3 regions of the Pontibacillus salicampi genome follow, and region 1 is predicted to be linked to each of the others. Evidence: riboswitches for the same ligand, from Rfam matches in the RefSeq annotation. Region 1 holds a riboswitch; each other region holds the start of a gene.
What was found. A riboswitch is a leader RNA that binds a small molecule or an ion and turns the genes downstream of it on or off. The one in region 1 is predicted to bind S-adenosylmethionine.
Positions count from the first base shown of each region.

Region 1 (6,092 bases):
TTTCGGTTAACATCTCCACAGGCAGCAATACTATCCATAAGAGCTGCATTCATTTGCTGAAGCGTATTTTTCATATTCCACTTCAAAATACCATGGGTTTGAAAGGCTTGACGTGTTGTTAATTTTAATGTTTCATTTCCATATCTGTTAGCGATATCGTCCATAACAAGCCACTGCTCCGGTGTCGCAACTCCGCCTGGAGTTCGAACTCGTATCATAAATTGGTAGGCTGGTTCTAGTTTTTTCTGCTTTCGCTCATTTCTCACATCTCGATCATCTTGCATGTAGCTTCCGTGGAATTTTAATATTTTTGTATCTTCGTCCGGAATACTGGCCGTAATTCTGTCCGCAAAGCTTTCCTCAAGCGTTCCACGTAAATAATTACTTTCTGTTTTAATGTGCTCCATTGCACTAGGAGGGCCGTGCTCTGTATGCTTCTTATCTGTAGACATCATACTACTCCTTTCAAGTTAGAATCTTAGTACACGTCACGTTGATAGCGTTTATCTTTTCTAAGCGTGGTGAGATACTCTTCTGCTTCTTCTTCACTCATGTTCCCTTCTTGTTCTAATACTGTTCGCAATGCTTTGTGTACGTCTTTAGCCATGTATGTTTCATCTCCACAAACATATACATGTGCCCCGTTCAAGAGCCATTGATATACGTCCTTACTTTTTTCAAGTATTCTGTGCTGCACATACACTTTCTCTTCTGTATCTCTGGAAAAGGCTACGTCCATTCGTGATAAGACTCCATCCTTTAACCATTTCTGCCATTCAATCTGATAGAGGAAGTCGGAAACAAAATGCTGCTCTCCAAAGAATAACCAAGTCTCTGAAGCGGATTCTTTTTCTTCCAGCTCCTCAAGGAATGCTCGATATGGAGCAACACCTGTGCCTGCGCCAATCATTATAACTGGTGCGTCTTGAGTTGGAAGCTTAAAATTCGGATTTTTCTGTACAAATATTGGCAGAGAATCACCTGGCTCTGAGCGCTCTGCACACTGGACAGAGCAAACGCCGCTTCTAGCTCTGCCGTGAGCATCATACCTAAGGGCCCCAATGGTTAGATGAACTTCATCCGGATTTGCAGCACCACTGCTAGCAATAGAGTATAACCTTGGTGGTATTTTCCTCAATAGGTTCACGAAGTCTGTAGGCGTTAGTGTCCATGGACCAAAATCTTTAAGTACATCGATAAGGTCCCTGCCATACATGTAGGTTTTCAGCTCTTCGTTTTGCTCCTCTTGTAACAGGGATTGCAGTTGTTCATGCTCTGTAAACTCCACCATCTTCCTTAATACAGGTTTCGTTACACTAGTGATTTCATAAACCTTTGTCAATGCATAGTGAAGAGGTTTCGTACTTCCTTCTTTATCGACTGGAACAGGCTGCTCTGCATCCCACTCCATTACATCTATTAATGTTTGAACTAATATCGGATCATTTTCAGGGAAGATACCAACTGCATCTCCTGGTTCATAAGTAATCCCTGAACCTTCCAAATCTAACTCAAGGTGACGAGTTTCCTTGTTAGAGCCCCGCCCATTTAAATAAATATTTTCTAGTATTTCAGCATGATATGGGTTACCTCGAGAATGTACAGCCTCGTCTTGTAGTGGTTTTGCCTCATCTGGCTCCTCTATTGATGCAGATGAAGGTGCCTCTACAACAGAAAGTACGGAGGAGAACCAAGCTTCAGCGGGCTCATCAAAATCTAAATCACAATCGACTCGTTCTGCGAGACGTTCTCCGCCTAACGCCTCTAATGTTTGATCAAAATCAATTCCGGTCTGACAAAAAAATTCATAAGAGCTATCACCAAGTGACAAGACAGAGAAACGCACGTCTTCTAATTGAGGCGCTCTCTTTCCACGCAGAAATTCATAAAATGATAATGCATTATCCGGGGGATCGCCATCCCCATGGGTACTAGTAATAATAAGAAGATCCTGTACCTTTTTCACATTTTTCGGTTTCATTTCATCCATGGAGGAGACAGTTACAGGAACATCCTTACCTTGTAGTCTATTACCAAAATCCTCTGCCAGCGCCTGAGCATTACCTGTTTGAGAGCCATATAAAATGGTTACCTCCCGTAACGGTACAGCAGATGCCTGATTATTTGCTTCCTCTGACCCCACCGCTTCACCTTCGGCTGGAACCTCGGTAACTGCAAGGTATCCGCTGAGCCATAATTTTTGTTTTTCATTTAATGAAGGAACAAGTTGATTTAATAGATCCGCCTGCTCTTTCGTAAAAGGACTATTTGATACTTGAAATGCCACCATACTCACCTCTCAGATTCATAATTTCACTAAGCTTTTCCATTGGTAACCTCATTATTCTTCTCAAAACACCCTAATCCAAGCAGTTTAGTTGGTTTTTTAAGTTAAAAGCAACCTGTGCTTCCACACACAGGATTACCTACTGCTATTTCATTTCCAAAACAAAAATACCTCTCTACCTAAAGCAAGAAGAGAGGGGAACATTTTTATGTATTCACAGCTCTTCTTATCTTTACAAGTACGATGGCACCTGCTGGAATTGGCACAGTATCCTTCTTCATAAAAATGACCCGTTGCCGAGGCTTCACCGGGCCAGTCCCTCCACCTCTCGAGATAAGAAAACATATATTAACTTTGTTAAATAATATGGATTACTGAAAATCTTATGCCTAATTTTAAGAAATGTCAATATATTATGATAAAATTCCTCTCATAAAATAAAAGAAAAGAAGAGAGCAGACTGCTTCAGCCAGCTCTCTTCCCCTTTCGTTCTAGTCTAATAGATTCACAACTTTTTTCACTGCATGCTTTTTCACTATACCGCCTGAAACCTTCACATGGTCTACTACTGTCTGATCACCAAACTCTGTTAAGAAGTGGGCCATTTCTTCCGTAACTTGATTTTTAATAAGCACCAAAGGCGCTTTGGAAGAGACCGCTAGAGAAGAAGCAGTTAACGCATCCGGAAAATTCTTACCCGTTGCAACAACGACTGTATCCGCTGGTGTATCTGCTCTGAACTGTTGAAGAAGCTTCACTAGCGTACCGTAGCGATCGGCTCCAGCAATTCTCTGCACCAGTTTATCTCCATTTTGTTTATGAATTTTGTCATACACCTTATTATCAATAACACCTGTTCCACCCGTAACCACTACTTGCTTATCTGCTAGGTAATTCAATGCTTCATTAGATACCTTCTCTTGCTTGGTTAATAGGATTGCCCAATCATCCGCTGCAGCGATAGGGGCAGCAGAGAGTGCATCTGCATATTTTTCTCCTGACGCAACAAACACTCCGTTTACCTCATCTAATGCATCTACAATTGCCTCATTTGTTTCATATCGATTATCCCCATGAATTCTTGTCACACTATAGGACTGTTGAGTTAAAGCCGTTTCTATAGCAGGGCTCACTGCTCCTGGTCCTCCAACAATGATAACCTCTTCTGCCTTAAGTCTTTGCAGTTCGTTCATCACTTCTTTGTTTAATTGCTTATCCGTTAGTAAGAGCGGTGCGTTTCCATATTGAGCTGCCAGTGGACCCGCTGACAATGCATCTGCAAAATCGCTTGATGTAGAAAGTACAACCGTTTTGAGCTGCTTATCCTTTGCAAATCCTTTTGGATAAAGGTCCTTCGATATCTCCACTGCCGTCTCTACCCTATTAGAACCTGCTAGCTCCTCCACTTCCACTTTGTGGTCATTGCTAACAATTTGAACTTTGGAAGTATGATATCCTTGCTCGTCCTTCTGTGGATCATACCCCCTCTCTATATTACCGCTAGCATCTACAGAGAACCAATTGATCATCGTAGATTCTGTTATAGTTAAAGTTTCTGCATCTCCTCTAATTCCATCTACTTGAATCGCTTTCGATTCCAATGTCGGCTTCGAGCCATCCATCGTGTAAAAGACGGTCGCAGGTTCGCTTGTTTCAAAGCTGACCTCTACAGCTCCCTTATATCTCCCGCTGCCTGGGAGCATGTTAGAAGTAGGGCCCTCCTTATCCTCCCCATACTTATTTGCAACTTCCATTAATCCGATTAGCCCATTTGAGAATTCCATCGCCTCTTCATATCCTTCTGCAAATTCCGGCTGGAATCCTACTAGTTCCCATTTGTTTTCCTCTGCGTTCCATAAATCCGCACCAACTTCAAAATTCCACGTGTAAATTCCTTTATCATACCAAAGGTTATCTGCGGAGTTTCCTGCCGCAGAATATAATACATCAGGTATCGGACCTGTTCTGCTTGGAAGAATGACGGTTCCTCGGTGCTTCTGAATCTCTTCTAAAATATGTCTGGATGCAGACCAGAAATAAGCTTCTTCCCCAGCGGTAGGACGTGGAAGCGTTTCTCTAGTTTCCGGCTTGTATGCTCCTGGCGGCCACATAAAATAACCACCATAGCTGTGTATGTTCATAGCAAATTTTATGTTGTCGTATTGATTAGCGAGCCAATCAAGGTTTTGTGCCTCCGGTTCCGAAAGCTCTTCTGGGCCAGCAAACCCATAGCTTGTACAATCAGTAGAAGCACCTGCATATCCGTCATATACAGACCCAACTGGGTGATTACGATTTAAATCTACACCCCAATAATTTCTAGCATTAGGATCTGTATAGGTGCCGTCTTTACAATAATTAGTCATGTTCTTCCGCTGCCAATTATAGTCATAGAAACTGTAATGTCCTCCGTCAGGATTTACGGTCGGAACAATGAAAATATCAAGGTTATCTAGTAATTCTTGTGTATCTTTATCATGCTGATAGTTTCTTAGTAATCGCTCCGCTGTCTCAATACTCACGAGGGGAGTAACCCATTCTCTAGCGTGTTCTTGGGAATAGGCTAAAACGCCAACCTTTGAACCATCCCGCTGTTTTCCTATTCTAATAGCTTTAACCAGATAAGGGTCATGGGTTACTTCATCAGGAGCACTTAAGCTATCTGTTAGTGTAGACTCCACCTCTTCAGCGATCCCTTTTCCTTCATTGTCGCGATATGTAGAAGCTTCTACTAAATCGCTGGCATTCTCATTTATTCCCTTTACTACATCATTAGCTGTGCTAATTGCCTTTCCATCCTTATCAGTTGCAAGGTTAACTATGATGTGATTACTGTTAACCTGTATAGATAACGGAGCATCCGCTTTTTCAGAAGCTTGGTGAGTCACTTTAATATCATTTCCACCTTCATGCCCGTAGGATTTGGATGTTACCACAACGGCAGTGTCTGTTTGCTCACCAAGAATAGCTTGACTATGCCTCCGATACCCATTTGTTTTATATGGCATCTCAATAATCTCAGCCAACTTAGGGAACTCTCTTGCTAATTGTTCCATTCGATTAGTTATTTCAGTAGGAGTCATATAGTGGTCAATAAATCCGGTGGCATAGTGATCATCCTTCACTGGCTTTCCATCTCCAAGCCAATTATTCACTTCATGAGTGGAAAAGCCACCAAGATTACTGGATATTTTCACCTTATCTGGTCTATAGTCAACAGGTACTAGAAAAGAATGATACATATACGTATTTTCATCTGATTTTCTCGACAGCGTGGCACTTCCTCCGTCACCTATTTTTGTGCCAGCACCTTTATCCCAAGAGCCAGTTAAAGCAACACTGGCAGCATCACCTGCACTAGTTTTCGCCTCGACGTATAGAAATGACCCATCTTGATTTGTAAAATAATCTGCTCGAATAACATCTACACGGTCAACAGTAGAAAGTAATTCGGCTTCCTTTTCCGCAGCCTGCTCTCTTTCCTTCTTAATTTTATTTATCTCTTCTTTCGTAGTGACCGTGGTGGTTTCAAACCCTTGCTCTTGTAAGTCTTTAAGCTGTGATGGAGTAACTAATACATCCATTTCATAGCCATCCCCATGTTCATGTAAATGTTCCATCACATCTGCCCCAGTTGCTATTAACTTGTCAAGCTCATCCCGATCCTCCAAATGAATACGAACCAGGTCCGCCTTCTCTTCCACGATTTTTTCCGACTTAGTCGTACTAGCAGTAAGCTTTGAAGAAGGTCCATAAGGGAATAGCGCAGCTAACATTAATACGAAAATAAGCCCGACACTAGCAT
Region 1 is NZ_JBHLTP010000003.1:445,081-451,172, reverse strand. It holds gene cysI (assimilatory sulfite reductase (NADPH) hemoprotein subunit) at 1-452, opposite strand, end outside; gene ACFFGV_RS03690 (assimilatory sulfite reductase (NADPH) flavoprotein subunit) at 479-2,287, opposite strand; SAM riboswitch class I at 2,511-2,627, opposite strand; gene ACFFGV_RS03685 (cell wall-binding repeat-containing protein) at 2,779-6,092, opposite strand, start outside.

Region 2 (6,092 bases), on a different contig from region 1:
TAGGGTCCGGCTGTTGCTCCAAACGTAATCTTCTCTTTACTTGCTGATGATGCTCCTTCTTCTCCTCCACATGCTGCAAGGATTAATAGTAAACTTAATAAAAGCAAGCTGGTTAATTTTTTCATCTTCTTTCCTCCCGTGTATTATCTTTTATCTACTCTTTTGGAGAGAGTGTCTCCAGCGTACTGAAGGATTTGCACTAGTAATATTAAAATGATGACAGTGGTGAACATGACTGTGTTGTCATATCTGTAGTACCCAAATCGTATGGCTAAATCACCAATTCCACCACCGCCAACAATACCTGCCATGGCGGAATACCCAATTAAACTTATACTTGTTATTGTAACGCCACTAATGATTCCTGCTTTTGCCTCTGGTAACAGAATGTCCTTGATGATAAGCCATGGTGATGCACCGGTTGATATGGCTGCTTCTACTACCCCTTTATCTACTTCCCTTAAGGATGATTCTACAATACGGGCGAAGAATGGAATGGCTGCTACGGACAAAGAAACCGAAGCTGCTGTCGGTCCAATCGTTTTCCCAACAATTATTTGGGTGAAAGGTAATAGAAATACCAATAGAATAATAAATGGAATCGATCTCACTAGATTTACGACAGTTCCTACAAATGATTTAATCACTTTGTTCTCTAAAATAAGTCCTTTATCAGTTACATATAATAAAATACCAAGAGGGAGACCAAATAAAACAGCAATACCAAGTGAAATCCCTACCATGTACAAGGTTTCCAGAAATGCTTGTTGAAGTTCTGGTAATAGACTCACTAATGAATCAGGCAGCATCATGCAGCACCTCCAGCTTCAATAATCTGTTTTGCAAGTAATTCATTGCTTGCTGCACATCCTCTGGTTCTCCTGTTAGCTCCATGACGAAAATGCCTAATGGTGTATCTTGAATATACTCTATCTTCCCATGAAGAATGTTGCCTTTCACCAGGAAGGATTGAAGCATATCTGACACAATTGCTTCCTCTGCAACATCTCCCTTGAACTGAAGCTTTACAATAACCCCTTCACGACCTTTTGTTATTTTATCTGGTAAGCTAAACTGTAGCACACTCTCTATAAAGGAGGTGGTGAGTGCATTCTGGGGATTGGCAAATATGTCGTACACCTGACCCTCTTCCACCACTTTTCCATCTTGCATAACCGCGACCCGATGGCAGATTTCTTTAACCACTTCCATTTCGTGAGTAATGAGTACAATCGTGATTCCAAGCTCCTGGTTTATCTTTTGAAGTAGTTTCAGGATAGAGCGAGTAGTCGTTGGGTCTAAAGCCGAAGTTGCCTCATCACACAAAAGAACATGAGGGTTGTTGGCTAGAGCACGCGCTACTCCTACACGCTGCTTCTGTCCCCCACTCAGCTGAGCAGGATAGTGGTCCTTATGCTGTTCTAAGCCAACCATGTTCAATAGATCCAGTACTCTCTTTTCTCTATCTTGAACTGGCGTATTAGCTGCCTTTAGTGCAAACTCAACATTTTCATATACTGTCTTTGCGGAGACAAGGTGGAAATTCTGAAAGATCATACCTATTTTCTGTCTGGCCTTTCTTACTTGTTTAGCAGAAAGATTCGTTAATATCTGACCATCGATAGAAATGGTCCCCGATGTTGGTTGTTCTAATAGATTTAAACACCTTAGCAGAGTGCTTTTCCCTGCTCCACTATACCCTACGATGCCGTAAATCTCTCCTTGACGGATGGACATAGACACATTATCTACACCGATAATGGTGTTGTGCTTGGTCTGGTATTCCTTTGTAATATTTTTAATTTCTATCATCTTAATCCCTCCTCTTATTCCAAATACCCAACAACACAGCAAAGCAGCAATTCGCTAAAGCATTAATGAATAGCAAATACAAGTTCTCCTTTGAAACCAAAAAAGTCCCCTTTCATCTGAAAGAGGACTATTTGCACCTTATCTTTCAGAATGAACGCCTCATTCTGCAGGAAGAAGCACCACTCCATTGCGGAAGGTTGCTGGACGTCACAGGGCCTGTTCCCTCAGTCTCTCTTGATAAGTTTGTATTCGTTTTTTATGGATAGTTTACATCTTAATTCGTTTTGAATAGTTTGTCAATTTCTTTTGTCATTATTTTTGAGTGGAATATTGCTTCAAACGATCTAATGCCTCATAGATAAGTGCATCACTATGTACCAATCCAAGCCGCACATACCCTTCTCCATATTGACCAAACCCAATACCAGGAGCTACTGCAATACGTACCCGCTCTAGCAAGTCATCCGCGAAGGATTCAGATGTATGTCCATCTGGTACTCTCATCCAAACAAAAAAGGAACCTTCCGGTGGAATAACTCCCCACCCCTGCTCTTGAAGTCCATTCACCAAAATATCTTTTCTTCGTTGATACATGCTGACAAGCTCCTGTACGCTCGCTTCAGAATCTAGCAGCGCTGTTGCAGTGGCTTCCTGTAACGCTCCAAAAATACTAACAAAGTAGTTGTCCTGAATCTTTTCAATAGCTTCAATGACACTTGGATTACCAACAGCAAACCCAACTCTCCATCCAGCCATGTTAAAGGTTTTGGACATCGTGTACATCTCTACTCCAACATTTTTAGCACCAGGAACCTGCATGAAGCTAAGCGGTTTTTCTCCATCAAAGCCAATGGCACCATAGGCAAAATCATGCACGACACAAATATCGTGCTCATCCGCAAATTGAATCGTCTCTTCAAAAAAGCTTTCATCTGCCATGGCCCCAGTAGGGTTATTAGGATAATTAATAAACATTAACTTAGAACGATCTACTATACCTTTTGGAATAGCGGAGTAATCTGGTAGAAATTGATTTTCTTCCAGCAGCGGCATTGGGTGCATTTCTGCATTAGCTAGTGCTACACCAGACCAGTAATCCGGGTACCCAGGGTCTGGCATGAGAGCGACATCCCCTTCATCTAAATAACACTGACTAATTTCCACCAGCCCGATTTTACTCCCAAACATAACAGCTACCTCTGACTGAGGGTCGAGCTCTACCCCATATTCCTTTTTGTAAAAGGTTGCGATAGCTTCTTTTAAGAAGTCATATCCTTTAAAGGGAGAATACTTATGATAGTCTGGATTCTCCGCAGCCTCTTGAAGGGACTTGACGATATGTGCTGGTGTCGGTTGGTCTGGGTTGCCTTGCCCAAGATCAATAATCTCCGGACCATCCTCTTGTGCTGCAGCAGCAACTTTACCTACCAGCTTTGCAAAGAATTGCTCAGGTAGCCGATCCATTGTTTTGGACTGTTTAAACTCTTTCACTTACGTCCCTCCGTTCTTTTTTCTAATAATCTAATAATTGATATTATACGGTGATGGCCCATTTGTAAAGGTTAAGATATAAAAATTCATTCCAGTCAGAAAAAATCAACTAACTCAAAAAGTAAAAAAGGCTGTCGAGAATTTTTCTCGACAGCCTTAAGAGATCAATGAAATCTGTACTTACGCTTTAGTCCATTGCGCGTCTAGCTCTACATTAGCAGCTTCTAACGTTTGGAATACAGGGCAGCGGTCGTCGGTCTTAGCTTTAAGCTCTTGAATGCGCTCATCGGACTCGCTTGTTTGGACCACAGCACGAATCGTTACTTTTTGGAAATGGCGACGAACACCTTCTTCTCCCATCATACCGCGTGGATCTAATTCTCCACGAACATCAAATTCAATACCTTGTAAATCAAATTCCATTTCACCCGCTACTATATTAGCTACAGCAGATTCACAACCAGTTAATGATGCAAGAAGCGTTTCCAACGGGTTCGCTCCTTGATCTGTTCCACCTTGTTGTACTGGTTCATCAATTGTAATAGTGTGTTTCTTTGCTTTTGCTTCTACATGAGATCCGTTTGCTTTTGCTGTTACTTTCATTGTTACGTTTGACATAATGTGTCACTCCTTGTGTGGTAATGTTGCGTTTTTTAGTATAGTGATACTATTGTTGAGCGGCTCATTACTTTGTTTCACTTTCGCTAGTAGTATAGAGCCTTCAATGGTACTAATCATATATTGAGCATAGCTGTAGGGGGATTTAATGCTTTCTATCTCAGAAAGCGTGTCACCTAACGCTACTGTCCAATCATCAAAAAACGTATCTATTTTAGAACGAAATGCACTGTCATGCTCACTCATTTCTACAGCCAAATTCCCGAATGGACAGCCTTTTTTCACATTGGTATCCTGATAGAACTCCAATGTTTGGTTCAACATTGCCTGTAGTCTATCCTCTGCTTCTTGTGAGCTTCGCAGTATATTTTCAATAAGAGTAAGACTCCATGTTTCAATATACCTGTCCACGACAGCAATTCCTAGTTCATGCTTCGTTTTAAAGTAATGGAAGAACTTCCCTTTCCCAATATTTGCAGCTGCTAAAATGTCGTTAACGGATGTAGACTGATATCCTTTGGAACGGATTACTTCCGCTGCTACATCAATAATGTCATCTTTCGGTAAAGATTCTGTGGTCATCTGAATCTTCCTTTCCTACATAGGAACCAACCAGTTGGTATGTCCTACTATATAATACCCCCAGAGGATGTGGCAATGTAAATGCTCATAAGTAATGCAAAGCTGTTCTACATATTTTCTTCACTACTTCAAATACTAACCGTAACGATAAAAAGAGGTGATGGTATGGAACAACCCACTGCGTTAAGAGAAGGTCAACAAGCTTGTCAAAAACTTCAACAATTAAATCATGATCTCCACGACGCTAGAAATGACGGAGACACCGAACGAGCGCAGGCTTATGAGCAAGAATTATCAGAGGCTTCCAAAGCAGCCCGTTCCTGTCAAAGTAGACTGGAACAAAGCGGAGAAGACCTGCAGACCTTGCAGATTTTACAGCAATTACATCAAGAGTTAGAGAAAAGCAGTCAATCGTTGCGGTTACATTAGTACAAATATGGAAGCTTTCCGAGCTGGAGGGCTTCTTTTTCATTTACAAATATGAACAGGCCCGTATTCATTTAGAAAACCTTTACAGCATTGTTATTGCATTTCTAATAGTATCTATTATAGTAGAATATGAAAGATTATTTAAGGTAAAGGAGGTCATTGTATGAAGGACGAAGTAGTACTGGCACAATTTGAATTTGGGCGTAATGCCATTTTAAAAGAGGCAGCAGAGGTTACAGAGGAGATTGCTGACATTGTTCCAACCGGCTTGTCCAATTCCCTTAGATGGCAAATGGGACACGTCCTGTTATCTACCGAACAATTATTGTTTTATTTTTCAGGAGAAAGCATGGAGGTGGAGGAAGGGTATAACGAACTATTTGCTTCCGGTACCCGACCGGCAGATTGGAACAAAGATGCTCCTTCTGTAGAACAGCTACATAGACAGCTTAAAGAGCAAATGACTAGAATTCGTTCTACCTTTGAAGGCCGATTAGACGAAGAAATCGAAAAACCTTTCCAAGCAGGTGCTTTAGAATTACACACTATCGGGGAATTATTACTATTTGTACTGTTTCACGAAAGTGAGCACCGCGGAATTATGAAGGTAATGAAAGAAGAGCTGCATTCTTAAACCCATTTAAAAAAGGAGCGATTATATGAAACACCAGGCTACCCCTTATTTCACATTTAACGGAAATGCACGAGAAGCTATGGAATTTTATAAAGAAGTATTTGAAGGTGAAATTCTGGATGTTCAAACATTTGGTGAAGCAGACTTCCCAACTCCACCAGAGTTAGAAAACCACATTATGCACGGCCGTTTCCAAAAGGAAGACCTGCTCATCATGTTCTCCGATTCATTTTTAGACCATACTGTAACAGTAGGCAACAATATTTCCCTCGCGCTGGAGCTGGAAACACCAGAAGAAATTGATACACTCTATACGCGGTTACGGGAAAACGGCGAAACACTTATGGAGCTTCAGGATACATTCTGGGGTGCTACCTTTGCAAAAGTACAAGATAAATACGGGGTTATATGGGATTTAAACTATCAAAAATAACAATGACACCTTCTAACAGGCTCTGAAATGGAGCCTGTTTTATTTTTTTTACCTTATATTACATGCATAGACTCACACATTACTTTTACCGTT
Region 2 is NZ_JBHLTP010000013.1:632,099-638,190, reverse strand. It holds gene ACFFGV_RS18600 (MetQ/NlpA family ABC transporter substrate-binding protein) at 1-125, opposite strand, end outside; gene ACFFGV_RS18595 (methionine ABC transporter permease) at 144-809, opposite strand; gene ACFFGV_RS18590 (methionine ABC transporter ATP-binding protein) at 799-1,812, opposite strand; SAM riboswitch class I at 1,948-2,056, opposite strand; gene ACFFGV_RS18585 (pyridoxal phosphate-dependent aminotransferase) at 2,125-3,303, opposite strand; gene ACFFGV_RS18580 (OsmC family protein) at 3,484-3,921, opposite strand; gene ACFFGV_RS18575 (TetR/AcrR family transcriptional regulator) at 3,928-4,503, opposite strand; gene ACFFGV_RS18570 (hypothetical protein) at 4,669-4,932, shown strand; gene ACFFGV_RS18565 (DinB family protein) at 5,096-5,566, shown strand; gene ACFFGV_RS18560 (VOC family protein) at 5,592-5,999, shown strand.
Region 2: it holds a riboswitch for S-adenosylmethionine, as region 1 does, so the genes downstream of both, ACFFGV_RS18590 (methionine ABC transporter ATP-binding protein) here and ACFFGV_RS03690 (assimilatory sulfite reductase (NADPH) flavoprotein subunit) in region 1, are expected to answer to the same signal.

Region 3 (6,092 bases), on a different contig from region 1:
AAAATCAGAGAATCTAGCTACGGCAGTAATGGACTTTCAAATGAAGGTAATTGAAACCATTAATAAAGAGGATGCAAATATATACACTTTTGATAAGAATCCTACAAAGGAAACACAGCAAATAGCACAGAAAGAGGCAGCGGCTGTGGCTGATAAAATTGCTCAAATACAAGTCTCTTCTTCCCTGCAATCAGAGGAAGAACGTGTGCAGCAAATCCTAACTCATTTAGAGAAGGCCTATCAAGCTAAGGCACAAGCCCTTCAAGAAGGAAAGCCAGCTCAAGTGGACACGGAGTTCCCTGCTTACAATGAACAAATGGACAAAGCAAGCAGCATCTTAAACGATCTCTTAGAGGAAAACGACCTAATCAGTACCCCATTAAGAGGCGAATTACAATAATAGCCGCTTCATTGTGACAGAACATAATTTTGAATTAGCATATGCAACGAAAACAAGATACCTTTAAAAAAGCGTCTAATGAAATTGCCATTAGACGCTTTTCTATCTTTACCTTATTACATTTTAGAAACTAATTCGGCTAACCAGGCGGTGGCTACTGCTGCATAGGTACCGACAACATTACCGACTATCCCCATGAGCAAGCCTACTGGAGCCAGCGCTGGCTGGAATACAGAAGCTACTACCGGAGCAGAGCTCGTCCCACCTATATTCCCTTGAGATCCAACAGCGACAAAGAAAAGTGGTGCACGTAAAAGACGAGCAAACAGGAAAATAATCAAAATGTGAATCAACAGCCACACAATTCCCATTGCAATATATGCTGGAGCTTCTACTACAGCAGTAAGGTCTGCCTTTGCACCAATAGTTGTTAATAGTAAGTATATACCTGCATAACCGATATTACTTGCGCCGTAATCATCTAAACGACGAACTTTTGTAAAGGAAAGCATAACTCCTATAAAAGCAATTATCATAATCGTGTACGTACTCGCGGAAAGTACAGAGGTCTCAGGTAATGTCTCAGAGAATTTTCTAACGACATAAGAAACACCAAATCCTAACCCTAGAATACCTAGTAGTTGAGGAACCTGAAGCGGCTTGGATCTAGATTGGGCGATTTCCCCAATTTGGGCGTTAATTTTTTCGACAACAGAGTTATCAGCCTTGTTCCATTTGTTAAACTTATCCTGATGTCCTGCTAGTGCAATCATAATTCCCATCCAGGAATAAGCTACAACTGTATCGACGACAATGATGGGAGATAATACATCCTTTGGAGTGTCGACAGCTTCCACCAGAGCAGCCATGTTAGCTGTACCTCCAATCCAACTTCCCGCTAGAGCCCCGACCCCTCTCCAGGCGTCTTCAGGCAAGAAAGGCTGGAAGATAGCTAGAGCAATAGGCGCACCGATTACGACACCTAATGTTCCAGATAAAAATAGTAATATAGCTTTTGGCCCAAGCTTTAGCGTGGCAGGAACGTCTGTTGATAATAACAGCAGCAACAGGCCAAACGGTAATATATACGTACTAACGAAATCATACAATGATGAAGCATCAGGTATAATTCCAAGCGTGGTGGAAATCATCGGTAAGAAATAGGCCCAAATCAACGGTGGTGCAAAATGGAAAAACTTCTTCACAGCCGGTTGATTCCATTGAGATAGCATGTAAACTCCGCCTACTAAAGCAGACAAATATGCCAATAAGGCCATAGGTTCTTGTATGAGAGCAGCGTTTAATGTCAGAAACATGTTTCCCCTCCTCTTATTCTCTCTCTTTTAAGCTGACTTAGAAAATTATAGCACAAAGATGAGTGAATGCGTTTTCACATAAAAATATTCGAAACATTAAAATTATTAGCTCAATATAATATTTCAAGCACCTTCCTCTCGCTTTGGGTGGTGTTATTGCAGGAACTACTCTATCTTGGTTTGAAAGTCCTTCAAAAATGGTAGATTGTAAGAGGAAGATATTTTATGGAGGTGTTTTACATGTCAACTCTTACCGAGCAACAAATCAATCAGCATTTACGGGAGATTCAAGAGTGGAACTTAACGAATGATCGATTCATTCAACGTACCTTTACGTTTGCAGAGTATATGGACGGTATTCGCTTCGTTCACGAAATAGGCTCCATTGCAGATGAGAAAGACCACCATCCATCTTTACAAGTCGAATATGGAAAGATCATCGTTTCTTTAACCTCCCACGATGTTGGTGGCTTAAGTGAAAGAGACTTCGACCTTGCTCAAACCATTGATCGAGTTTATCAAAAAAGAGATGAATAGGAAAGAAGCAGAGAGTTCATACAACTCTCTGCTTCTCTCTTTACGTATTACCATTCTATCAACCCTTGTAAATGGGCTTTTAATATGGCATAACACACCTCTGCATCAGAAATTTGGTTCCTTTGTATGAGCTTCACGCATTCTTCCACACTAACCCAAAACAATGTTATGTCTTCGTGAGACTCTAATTCCTGTACATGTTGCGTGATAATATGGTTCGTATAAAATACATGAGTCTTTTCCCTGCTGTTCCAAGGAGCTGGAAGAACGTGACCTAGATAAGTCATATCATCGCATCGACAGCCTGTTTCCTCTTGAAGCTCTCTTCTTGCAGCTTCCTCCAGTGATTCCCCTTCTTCCACCCCACCTCCTGGTAATTGCACAATCGTTTCCTGTAATGCCTCTCTAAATTGACGGATTAGTAATACATCATGATGAACATGAGCTAAAACGACAACGGATTCTTCCTCAAAAGAAGCAGGTCCCTCCCCCTTATTACTCGAATGTAACAAACTTTCCATCCCCCTAATCTATCCATTACATTATTATTCAAAAAGAAATAGCACTGTTAATATTACATTATTCCATATAATGGGTATATAGTGGAAGATTTTGTTTATCAACTTAACTGCTGGCCCATTTCTTCCAACATAGCATAGGTGTGGTCTGGAGAATGCGAAAAAACATTAACTGAGTTAATTATTAAAATTCGGGATTGCATACTGTCCTTTCATGCTGTATGGTATTAATTAACGAAATAGTTTTACTAATAACACAATTTCATAAACTTCCTTATTCAGAGAAGCGGAGGGATCTGGCCCGTTGATGCTTCAGCAACCAGCCTAAATTAGGCGAGGTGCTACTTCCAGCAAGTGGGGACACTTGAAAGATAAGAAGAAGTTTAGCCTTGAGATATCAAGCTCTTCTTCGGAAGGGCTTTTTTTATTACCAAAATTATCTAGAAGGACCTTTGTTTCATCCAGTTGAGGACGTTTAAGATTTACAACCTATTGCTAAGAAATCGTTCCCATCCTTACATTGTGTCCTAAAGCTACAGACTGTTAAAAAGGAGAAGATAACTATGAGCAGACATCATCTTGAAACCAAACTAGCCCAAACAGGAAATCGCAGCGACCAAACAACAGGTGCTGTCAACCCTCCCCTACACCTATCAACGGCATATCGTCATGAAGGAATAGGCAAATCTACTGGGTATGACTATATTCGAACTGGCAATCCTACTCGTGATTTGCTAGAGCAATCCATTGCTTCGTTAGAGGAAGGTCTTGCAGGCTTTGCCTTTAGTTCGGGAATGGCGGCTATTCAAACGGTCTTTTCCATTTTCTCACCAGGGGATGAGTGTATAGTGACCCAGGACGTTTATGGTGGCTCTTACCGTTTGTTTGAAAATCATTTTAGCAAATTTGGTCTTACCTTCCATTATATAAATAGTACAGATACACAGGATTTTGAATCAGTAATAAACGAGCAGACCAAAGCGTTATTTATTGAAACTCCAACGAATCCGCTCATGACACAAGTAGATATAGAGCAGTTTGCTACCCTGGCACAAAAGCATAATCTATTGCTAATAGTTGATAATACGTTCTTCACACCATACCTGCAGCAACCTATTGTATCTGGAGCTGATATTGTAATCCACAGCGCGACGAAATATTTAGGTGGGCATAATGACGTGTTAGCTGGTCTAGTAGTTGCAAATGATGAAGCATTATGCCAGAACATTCAGGAACAACAAAATGCCAGTGGTGCTGTTCTTTCACCATTTGATTGTTGGCTTGTCATGAGGGGAATTAAGACTCTAGGCTTACGTATGAAGCAGCATGAAGCAAACGCTAAGCATTTAGCCGATCAACTGGAACAAAGTCCTTATATCAGTGATGTGTTGTATCCAGGCAAAGGAGGGATGCTATCCTTCCGAATTAAAGAAGAGGAAATGGTTCCTGTCTTACTGGAGAAATTAGAGCTTGTATGCTTTGCTGAAAGCTTGGGTGGAGTTGAATCGTTTATAACCTACCCTGCCACGCAAACACATGCTGATATTCCTGAAGATGTACGCGCAAGCTATGGAGTGTGTAATCGATTATTGAGATTATCGGTAGGGATTGAAAAGGAAGAGGATCTCTTACAGGACCTGGAGCAAGCTTTAGAAATAGCGTATAACGAGGTGAACCAGCATGTCTAACTATTCCGTACAAACATCCCTTTTGCATAACGAATATGCTGTAGACAAGTCAAGTAACGGTGTTAGTGTTCCCATCCAGCATGCATCCACCTTTCACCAGAATGACATACATGAGTTTGGCGCATATGATTATGCTCGTTCTGGTAACCCAACTCGAGAAGCATTAGAACATACAATTGCTGAACTTGAAGGTGGAACACATGGATTTGCATTTGCTTCGGGCATGGCAGCTGTTTCCACTTCCTTAATGCTATTGTCCAAAGGAGATCATCTCCTTATTACCGAGGATGTGTATGGTGGAACGTTTCGATTTGTAACCCACGTTTTATCACGCTTTGGAATAGAGCATACCTTCGTAGATATGACAAAGCTAGATGAAGTAAATGCAGCCTTTCAGGAAAATACCAAAGCAGTGTTTATGGAAACACCGTCCAATCCGCTCCTCAAGGTTACCGACATAGAAGCCGTTACTAAATTGGCAAAAGAAAATAACTGTCTTACTTATATTGACAACACCTTTTTAACTCCATTAATACAGCAGCCTTTCTCATATGGTATCGATATCATTATTCATAGCGCTACGAAATTTTTGGCAGGACATAGTGATGTTGTAGCTGGCTTAGTAGTAGTTCAAGATGAAGCATTAGCTCAACAGATTGGATTTTTACAAAATTCTTGTGGAGCAATCCTTGGTCCACAAGATTGCTGGCTTGTCATGAGAGGAATGAAAACACTGCATGCCAGACTTCGTCAATCTGTGGAATCTGCGCATCGCCTTGCTACCTATTTAGAGGAGCATCCCCTTATCAAAAAGGTTTATTATCCAGGGCTTTCCTCTAATGCATATTATCAGACTCAGCAAAAGCAAGCGAAGAATGGCGGTGCTGTTCTCTCTTTTGAATTACAAAACGAAGAAGCAGTCGAACGATTTGTTCAGCAGCTAAAGCTTCCTGTGTTCGCTGTAAGCCTTGGAGCGGTGGAATCCATTTTATCCTACCCAAGGAATATGTCTCATGGCTCCATGCCAGACGATGAATGTGACAGACGCGGCATCACGAAAGGGCTGCTACGCTTATCTGTAGGATTAGAGGATGTACAGGAGCTGCAAGCCGACTTCGAAGAGGCATTAGCAGCAACAAATGAGCAAAAGGCAGTTCTATAAGTAAAAGCCCCAGTCCGTTTACGGAAAACGGACTGGGGCTTTATTAATGGACACTGTTTGTTTTTTGCGAGTAAGAAAAGAATAGCTTTCCTTGTCGACATTCCATATTATCCTCATTAAAAGGATAATCGTTCTTGCTATGTTACGCTCTGAGCCATTTCCATATTTCTTTTGGTGAAGCGTTTTTGCCGTACATTAGAATACCTGCTTGAAATATTTTTCCAGCTGCTTTCATTGTAAACCAAATGGAGATTAGCAATACTACAAGTGCCAATATAATTTCAAGCCATGGCCACTCCTCCAACATGGATAATCTCATTATTAATACAGCCGGTGATGTAATTGGAACAAAAGATGCGATAGTCGCTAATGACCCCTCAGGGTTTTCGATTATTGGAGCAATCAGAACGATCGGTATAAACGGAAGCATCATCACCATCCCCTGGAAATTACTAGAGGAATCCATATCTT
Region 3 is NZ_JBHLTP010000011.1:246,689-252,780, forward strand. It holds gene ACFFGV_RS13405 (hypothetical protein) at 1-400, shown strand, start outside; gene ACFFGV_RS13410 (DUF819 family protein) at 517-1,716, opposite strand; gene ACFFGV_RS13415 (4a-hydroxytetrahydrobiopterin dehydratase) at 1,957-2,253, shown strand; gene ACFFGV_RS13420 (NUDIX hydrolase) at 2,301-2,765, opposite strand; SAM riboswitch class I at 3,043-3,149, shown strand; gene ACFFGV_RS13425 (methionine biosynthesis PLP-dependent protein) at 3,335-4,459, shown strand; gene metC (cystathionine beta-lyase) at 4,452-5,621, shown strand; gene ACFFGV_RS13435 (ABC transporter permease) at 5,764-6,092, opposite strand, start outside.
Region 3: it holds a riboswitch for S-adenosylmethionine, as region 1 does, so the genes downstream of both, ACFFGV_RS13425 (methionine biosynthesis PLP-dependent protein) here and ACFFGV_RS03690 (assimilatory sulfite reductase (NADPH) flavoprotein subunit) in region 1, are expected to answer to the same signal.